DNA from 2 places in the Streptomyces sp. ActVer genome. Region 1 is predicted to be linked to the other one. Evidence: riboswitches for the same ligand, from Rfam matches in the RefSeq annotation. Region 1 holds a riboswitch; the other holds the start of a gene.
What was found. A riboswitch is a leader RNA that binds a small molecule or an ion and turns the genes downstream of it on or off. The one in region 1 is predicted to bind thiamine pyrophosphate.
Positions count from the first base shown of each region.

Region 2: linked by a shared signal. The riboswitch ahead of thiO (glycine oxidase ThiO) and the one ahead of thiC (phosphomethylpyrimidine synthase ThiC) in region 1 are both predicted to bind thiamine pyrophosphate.

Region 1 is NZ_JAPWHT010000006.1:39,264-43,768, forward strand. Features, by position in the region: gene O3Q52_RS02145 (hypothetical protein) at 1-870, opposite strand, end outside; gene thiC (phosphomethylpyrimidine synthase ThiC) at 1,013-2,860, opposite strand; TPP riboswitch at 2,853-3,010, opposite strand; gene O3Q52_RS02155 (YibE/F family protein) at 3,082-4,505, shown strand, end outside.
Region 2 is NZ_JAPWHT010000135.1:10,010-14,514, forward strand. Features, by position in the region: gene O3Q52_RS22600 (NAD(P)/FAD-dependent oxidoreductase) at 147-1,310, opposite strand; gene O3Q52_RS22605 (hypothetical protein) at 1,443-1,787, opposite strand; TPP riboswitch at 1,840-1,953, shown strand; gene thiO (glycine oxidase ThiO) at 1,951-3,165, shown strand; gene thiS (sulfur carrier protein ThiS) at 3,168-3,368, shown strand; gene O3Q52_RS22620 (thiazole synthase) at 3,372-4,166, shown strand; gene pknB (Stk1 family PASTA domain-containing Ser/Thr kinase) at 4,360-4,505, shown strand, end outside.

The DNA of each region.
Region 1 (4,505 bases):
CAGGTCCTTCAGCCTTGCGTAGAAGTGGGCGCTCCAGTGGCGCTTGTCGGTGTCGAGGACGAAGGCGAGCAGTTCCAGTGAGTACTCGTGAGGTTCCAGGGACAGTTCCTCGCGCATGCCCCGCCGGGCCACCGCGTACAGGTCGGGTGCGCTCCTTCCGGACGAGTCGATGTGCCGTGACATGCCCTCGTTGACGGAGGAGTTCCAGACACCGGGCGCCATACGGACCCGGTCGCTTCGCTGGCTCACGACCACCATGTCGTCGGCGGTCACCACCGCGACGTTCACGGCGAAGCTGCACTGCAGGAATGCGGGTGCCGACAGCGGATCGTCCGGGTCGAGATAGCGGGACCGCGGGCTTGTTCCGTCGGGCAGACGCCGGTCGAGCTGTTGAGCCGCCAGGAAGGTGAAGTAGTCCGTCGGACGCAGGCGCAGATGGACTTCGGGGTGCTCGTCGAGCGCGGTTCGGGACACGTCGAGCGATTCGACCGCGTAGCGAGGACCGTTCCACAACGGTGCCCGGCCCTCCGTCCGCGCACGCGTGTTCTCCTCCTCGAGTTCGGCCCGCCAGCCGGCCATGTCCGAAGGCAGCTCGATCTCCTCGTCGAGCACTTGGACATAGACGGATTCAGGGGATATGAAGAACTCACCGTCCCCTTCGACGATCAGGGCCGAGGTGTGAAGTGGCCCCAGGGAGAAGGTTCTCCACGCCGGGCTGGACTCTTCCCGCTGCCGCAGGGTGCGTACGGCACGGGTCGAGCGGGTTCGCAGCCTGTACCAGCCGTTCTGCAGGGGTTGCTGGAACAGCACTGCGAACAGCATCCCCAGCACAGCGCCGACAACCCCGTTGGCCACATCGATCCCGCCCATGCCAGGCAGGGTAGGGAAGTTGATCACGTCATGCGCGATCTTCTCTCTACCGTTACGACTTGGAGCAAGGCGTCGTGTTTCTCCGCAGGGCCCCGGCCTGGCCGGCCGGGGCCTCGGAGAAGGGTCGGACAGCGCACCGGAGTCAGTCGGCCATGGGCAGGTACACCCTGTTCCCGCTCGCCGCGAACTCCTTCGACTTCTGGAGCATTCCCTCGGCGACCTCTTCGGCCGTCGCTCCCGCAGCCGCCGTGCCGCCGAACTGCTCGGTGATGCTGTGGCTGATCTTCATCGAGCAGAACTTCGGCCCGCACATGGAGCAGAAGTGCGCTGTCTTGGCGGGCTCGGCCGGGAGGGTCTCGTCGTGGAACTCCCGGGCCGTGTCGGGGTCGAGGGCCAGGTTGAACTGGTCCTCCCAGCGGAACTCGAAGCGGGCGTCCGACAACGCGTCGTCCCACTCCTGTGCGCCCGGATGTCCCTTGGCGAGGTCCGCCGCATGGGCCGCGATCTTGTAGGTGATGACGCCCGTCTTGACGTCGTCACGGTTGGGCAGGCCCAAGTGCTCCTTGGGCGTGACGTAGCAGAGCATGGCCGTGCCCCACCAGGCGATCATCGCGGCACCGATGCCGGAGGTGATGTGGTCGTACGCCGGCGCGACGTCCGTCGTCAGCGGGCCGAGCGTATAGAACGGAGCTTCATCACAGATCTCCTGCTGAAGGTCGATGTTCTCCTTGATCTTGTGCATCGGGACATGCCCCGGGCCCTCGATCATGGTCTGTACGTTGAAACGCTTCGCGACCCTGTTGAGTTCCCCGAGCGTCCTCAACTCCGCGAACTGTGCTGCGTCGTTGGCGTCCGCGATCGACCCGGGCCGCAGCCCGTCGCCCAGCGAGTACGTGACGTCGTACGCCGCGAGGATCTCGCAGAGTTCCTCGAAGTTCTCGTACAGGAACGACTCCTTGTGGTGCGCCAGGCACCAGGCCGCCATGATCGAGCCGCCGCGCGAGACGATGCCGGTCTTGCGGTTCGCCGTAAGCGGGACGAACGGCAGCCGCACGCCCGCGTGGACAGTCATGTAGTCCACGCCCTGCTCGGCCTGCTCGACGACCGTGTCCTTGTAGATCTCCCAGGTGAGCTCCTCGGCCCGCCCGTCGACCTTCTCCAGCGCCTGGTAGAGCGGGACCGTGCCGATGGGGACGGGGGAGTTTCGCAGCACCCACTCGCGGGTGGTGTGGATGTTGCGGCCGGTGGACAGGTCCATGACCGTGTCGGCGCCCCAGCGGGTCGCCCAGGTCATCTTCTCGACCTCCTCCTCGATGGAGGAGGTGACCGCAGAGTTGCCGATGTTGGCGTTGACCTTCACCAGGAACCGCTTGCCGATGATCATCGGCTCGATCTCCGGGTGGTTGACGTTGGCCGGCAGCACGGCCCGGCCCGCCGCGATCTCCTCGCGGACGACCTCGGGAGAAACGTTCTCCCGGATGGCCACGTACTCCATCTCCGGCGTGACCTCACCCCGCCTGGCGTACGCGAGTTGCGTCACCGCCTGTCCGTCACGGCTGCGCCGGGGCTGGCGCGGACGCCCCGGGAAGACCGCGTCGAGGTTGCGCAGTCCGCCGCGCGGCGAGGTGTGCTTGATCCCGTCGTCCTCGGGGCGGACGGGTCGGCCCGCGTACTCCTCGGTGTCACCGCGGGCGATGATCCAGTTGGCCCGGAGGGCTCCGAGACCCCTGCGTACGTCGGTGTCGACGGTCGGATCGGTGTACGGGCCTGAGGTGTCGTACAGAGTGACCGACTGCCCGTTGGTGAGGTGCACCTGACGGACCGGCACCCGCAGGTCGGGGCGCGAACCCTCGACATACGCCTTGTGCCAGCCGATGGACTTCCCGGCCTCGCCGTTCTCGGGCGAAGCAGTCACTCCACCGCTCTCGGCCGAGACAAACGCCCCGTCCGTCAGGCTGGAGGCAGGCGTGCGTGCATCCTTGTTGGTCATGAGACCTACTCCCTACGCCGGCATTACCCGGTAACAGGTTCGGCGGTCGACGCAGCGATTTCCGTTCCGGCGATGTTCCACGTGAAACATCGCGTCTACGGAGGCCAGCGCCCTCTCAGCCCGGTGCTCCGAGCTCCCGCGTGTGCAAAGGTGCCCCCACGCTAGCGTCAGATGTGGCGCGGTGAACAGTGGGCCCGGGCCGCTCTTGCGATGATCGGTCGGTGACCACGACGCAACAGCCCCCACTCCGGCCGTCCGAACCGCCCCACGGACACGGTCACGACGGCCATGGGCACGGCGGCGGCCCAGGGCACGGACCCCACGGCCCCGGGTCGGGCGGCGGCGGAGACCGGCCCGGCGGTGGTGACGGCGGTGGACCGGGTGGCGGCGGGCACGGCCACTCGCACAGTCACGGACCCGCGGCACCCGTCTCGACGCATCTGCGCAAGGTCATCGCGGCCGTGCTGATCCCCTTCGCGGCGGCGGTCGTCGTCGGCCTCGTGGTGCTCTGGCCCGGCGGCGCCCCGGGGCACGAACGCACCGGTGTCGGCTTCGACCGGCAGACCCAGCAGGCCACGGTGACCAAGGTCGACAAGGTCGACTGCAAGTCGGTGAACGCTTCGGGGGAGACGCCGACCGGGGACACGTCGACCGCCGAGGGCTCGTCGGCGCAGCAACAGGCGTCCGGCAGCTGCAAGAAGGCGACGGTCCGGGTCGACACCGGCAAGGACAAGGGCCGTACGTTCACGGAGATCGTCCAGCCGGACTCCTCGCGGCAGCTGGAGCAGGGCCAGAAGGTGATCGTCGCGTATGCGCCGGACGCCCCCAAGGAGCTCCAGTACTCGGTCACCGACGTGAACCGCAAGCTCCCGATGACGGTGCTCGCCGGCATCTTCGCCGTCGCCGTGGTCCTGGTGGGCCGGATGCGCGGTGTCATGGCACTGGTCGCACTGGCCGCCAGCTTCCTCATCCTGACGTTCTTCATCCTCCCCGCAATCCTGCAGGGCTCGAACCCCCTGGCCGTGGCGGTGGTCGGGGCGAGCGCCATCATGCTGATCGCGCTCTATCTGTGCCATGGGCTGTCGGCCCGTACGTCGGTGGCGGTGCTCGGCACCCTGCTCTCCCTGTTGCTGATCGGGCTGCTCGGCTCGCTGTTCATCGACTGGGCCTCGCTGACCGGCAACACGGACGACAACACCGGTCTGATCCACGGGCTGTACCCGTCCATCGACATGAGCGGCCTGCTGCTCGCGGGCATCATCATCGGTTCGCTGGGTGTGCTCGACGACGTGACGGTGACGCAGACGTCTGCGGTCTGGGAGCTGCACGAGGCCAATCCGACGATGGGCCGGCGCGGGCTGTACCGCGCGGGCATCCGTATCGGCCGCGACCACATCGCGTCGGTCGTCAACACGCTCGTCCTCGCGTACGCGGGCGCCGCGCTACCGCTGCTGCTGCTGTTCTCCATCGCGCAGAGCAGCGTGGGGACGGTGGCCAACAGCGAGTTGGTCGCCGAGGAGATCGTGCGCACGCTCGTCGGCTCGATCGGACTGGTCGCCTCCGTGCCGGTGACCACGGTCCTCGCCGCCCTGGTGGTCTCGGCGGACCGCCCGGGCCCCGCCGCCCCGGCACAACAGGAACAGCC
Region 2 (4,505 bases), on a different contig from region 1:
CCCTCGCGCCCGGACCGCGACCCGTCAGGGGCGCGGGGCTGTGACATGTGCGGCTCCGCCGCGTGGGCGCGACCAGCTACGGACGGCCCACAGACATCGAACGGCCCTCCGACCAGGCGGCCCGGCGGAGCGCCACGGCCGAGCGCTCAGGCCGTCGCACCCTTGAGCGGCAACGCCGGATCCGAGAGGAGCCCCGAGTCCATCGGCGTGCCCGCCTCGATCAGCCGCTTGCCCTGTGCCAGGTCCCGTGGCCGTCCCACCGCCAGGACCGCGACCAGGCGGCTCTCGCGGAGCCAGCACACCGACCAGGACGGTCCGGCCGGGTCACCGCGCCGGACCATGGCGTCGGCGGACCCGTGATGGCCCGCGTACTGGACGAAGCGGCCGAACTGCTCGGACCAGAAGTACGGCACGGGGTCGTACGCGGCGGACGTCTCGCCGACGATGTTCGCCGCGACCGTGCGCGGGCCCTGGAGGGCGTTGTCCCAGTGGTGGACGAGCAGGCGCTCCCCGTAACGGCCGGACGGGAACGAGGCGCAGTCTCCGACCGCGTACACGTCCGGGGCGGAGGTGCGCAGGTGGTCGTCCGCGACGATCTCGCGACGGGCGCCGAGCTCGATCCCGGAACCGGCCAGCCAGGCCGTGGCGGGCCGCGCCCCGATGCCGACGACGACGGCACCCGCGGGCAGCCGCGAGCCGTCGTCGAGCACCACCTCGCCGGGCTCGACGCGCTCCACGCGCGCGTGGGTGCGCAGCACCGCCCCGCTGTCCGCGTACCAGGCGGCCATCGGAGTGGCCACCTCCTCGGGCAGCACACCGGCGAGCGGCCGGTCGGCGGCCTCCACGACGGTCACCGCGCAGCCCGCCTCGCGCGCCGCCGTGGCGAACTCCGCGCCGATCCAGCCGGCACCCACCACCACGATGTCGTGCTGCCGGGCGAGAACGGGGCGCAGCCGCGCGGCGTCGTCGAGCGTGCGCAGCAGATGGACCCCGGGTACGCCCTGGGCGCCCGGCAGTTGGATCGGCTCGGCGCCGGTGGCGATGACCAGGACGTCGTAGGGAACCGGGCCGTCGACCGTGTCGAGTTCGTGCCGCGAGGGATGCACGCCGGTCACTTCGAGCCCCAGGCGGAGCTCCACGTCGAGCGCTTCGAAGTCGACGTCGAAGGCGGAGTCCTCGGCCTTGCCGAGCAGCACGGCCTTGGACAGCGGCGGCCGGTCGTACGGCTGGTGAGGCTCCGCGCCGATCAGGGTCACGCTTCCGGTGAAGCCCCGTTCCCGCAGGGCGACGGCGGTCTGTACGCCGGCCATGCCCGCCCCGACGATCACGGCGCTCCGTCGCGCCGCCGGGCTCCGTCGCTGCGTCTGCTCACTCACACGATCACCATAGACACAGGTGAAATCGTCGGTCAGGGGGCGCGATCGGTGAGCTGTTGCACAGCGTCAGTCCGCGGTGACCTCTTCGACCACACTTGTCCCGCTGCCCTCCTGGGACTCCCACTCCCAGGTCTCCTCCAGGCGCACCCGCCCGTCGGGCAGTTCGAGGACCAGGGAGACGCAGTGCCCGGACGAGGTGGTGCCGTCCACCTTCAGCTGCACGTACCGGAAGTCGAGCCGGTCGCCCGCGCGCGTGCCCACGAGATGACCGCGTACGACGTCGCCGCCCGCGTACTCGGCCCAGATCTCGCCGTCCTTCTCGTGGTAGGCAAACCGGGTGCGGGTGCCCACCTGACCCGGCGCCTGGTCGGCGACCGGGGCGAGGGAGAGTCCGTCGAGCGAGCGGGCCATGCGTGAAGGCTCCCTTACAGGCTGTTGGGGCGAAGGGCTAGGGTGGCCAACGTAAAGCACTCGCGGGAGTCCGGACGCACCGGGCTGAGAGGGAGGCTGGGACGGCCTCCGACCGTACGAACCTGATCCGGGTCATGCCGGCGAAGGGAGGGGCTGGACGCCCATGTCGCGTACACCGGAGACATCCGTTACACCCGGCACAACCGATGCAACCGATGCGAGGCGCACCTCAGACGTCCTGGTCGTCGGGGGCGGGATCATCGGCCTGGTCACGGCCTGGCGGGCCGCGCAGCACGGGTTCACGACCGCGCTCGTGGACCCGGAGCCCGGCGGCGGCGCCGCGCAGGTCGCGGCCGGGATGCTGGCCGCCGTCACCGAACTCCACTACGGCGAGCAGACCCTCCTCGGCCTCAATCTGGCCTCGGCACGCCGCTATCCGGACTTCGCGGTCGAGCTGACCGAGGCGACCGGCCAGGACGTCGGATACCGGCAGTGCGGCGCGCTGGCCGTCGCGCTCGACGCCGACGACCGCGCCCATCTGCGCGAAGTGCACGCCCTGCAACGCCGGTCGGGCCTGGAGTCGGAGTGGCTCAGCGGCCGTGAGTGCCGGCGTCTGGAGCCGATGCTCGCGCCGGGCGTGCGCGGCGGGCTGCGGGTCGACGGCGACCACCAGATCGATCCGCGGCGGCTCGCCGGGGCCCTGGTCACGGCCTGCGAGCGGGCCGGAGTGGCCTTCCACCGGACGTGGGCCGACCGCCTGACCGTCGTACGGGACCGGGCCACCGGAGTCGTGACGTCGGACGGCACCGAGCTGTCGGCGGGCCAGGTCGTCCTCGCCGCGGGCAGTCTCAGCGGACGCTTCGCGGGCGTCCCCGACAACGTGCTGCCGCCGGTGCGCCCCGTGAAGGGACAGGTGCTGCGGCTGACGGTCCCGAAGCGGTTCGCGCCCTTCCTCAGCCGTAGCGTGCGTGCCGTCGTCCGCGGCAACCACATCTATCTGGTGCCGCGGGAGAGCGGCGAACTGGTCGTCGGCGCGACCAGCGAGGAGCTGGGCTGGGACACCACGGTGACCGCGGGCGGGGTGTACGAGCTGCTGCGGGACGCCCACGAACTCGTCCCCGGCATCACCGAGCTGCCGCTCACCGAGACGCGGGCCGGACTGCGTCCGGGCTCCCCCGACAACGCGCCCCTGCTCGGCCCGACCGAACTCCCCGGTCTGCTGCTGGCGACCGGCCACTACCGCAACGGCGTACTCCTCACGCCCGTCACCGGGGACGTGATGGCGCACGCCCTGACCACCGGTGAACTCCCCGACGAGGCCCGCCCGTTCACACCCAGGCGGTTCGGCGCCGCCGCACTCTCGGAGCAGCGCGCATGAGTATGAGCATCTTCGTCAACGGGGAGCGGCGGCAGCTCGCCCCGGACACCGCCCTCGACACCCTCGTCGCCGCGCTCACCACGGCCCCCTCCGGTGTCGCCGCCGCACTCAACGAAACCGTCGTCCCGCGCGCGCAGTGGTCGAAGACCCTCCTCTCCGAGGGAGACCGCGTCGAAGTCCTCACCGCCGTCCAAGGAGGCTGACCCATGGCCGACGATCCCTTCGTCCTCGGCGGTACGTCCTTCACGTCCCGTCTGATCATGGGCACCGGTGGCGCGCCCAGCCTCGACGTCCTGGAACGCTCGCTCGTCGCGTCCGGCACCGAACTGACAACGGTCGCGATGCGCCGCGTGAACCCCAGGGCCCACGGCTCGGTCCTGTCCGTGCTGGATCGGCTGGGCATCCGCGTGCTGCCCAACACGGCGGGCTGTTTCACCGCCGGGGAGGCCGTCCTGACGGCCCGGCTCGCGCGTGAGGCGCTCGGCACGGACCTCGTCAAGCTGGAGGTCATCGCCGACGAGCGCACCCTGCTGCCCGACCCGATCGAACTGCTCGACGCAGCCGAGACCCTGGTCGACGACGGCTTCACGGTCCTCCCGTACACGAACGACGACCCGGTGCTCGCCCGCAAGCTGGAGGACGTGGGGTGCGCCGCGGTCATGCCGCTCGGCTCGCCGATCGGGTCCGGGCTCGGCATCCGCAACCCGCACAACTTCCAGCTGATCGTGGAGCACGCGCGCGTGCCGGTGATCCTGGACGCGGGCACCGGTACGGCGTCGGACGCCGCGCTCGCCATGGAGCTGGGGTGCGCCGGTGTGATGCTCGCCTCGGCCGTGACCCGGGCACAGGAGCCGGTGCTGATGGCCGAGGGCATGCGGCACGCGGTCGAGGCGGGCCGGCTCGCGTACCGCGCGGGGCGCATCCCGCGCCGCCACTTCGCCGAGGCGTCGTCTCCAGTGGAGGGTGTCGCCCGATTGGACCCGGAAAGGCCCGCTTTCTGACTTTTGGCCTGAACACCTGTCTGAATCCAGGCGCCGCACGGTATCGGTCACGGTGCGACGTCCGTCACAGCTCGGCTGCAGTACCGCCCCGGAATCGCCCGTGCGGGCGGCGTTGACAGTGGCGGCTCGTACACTCACCTGCGTGGATACGACCCTTCAGGACCCTTCCCCAGCCTCCGGCCGGGGAGACCCCATGGTCGGGCACGTGCTCGACGGCCGCTACCGCGTCGACGCGCGCATCGCGGTCGGCGGGATGGCCACGGTCTACCGGGCCGTGGACACCCGCCTGGACCGGGTGCTCGCGCTCAAGGTGATGCACCCCACGCTGGCGGCCGACGG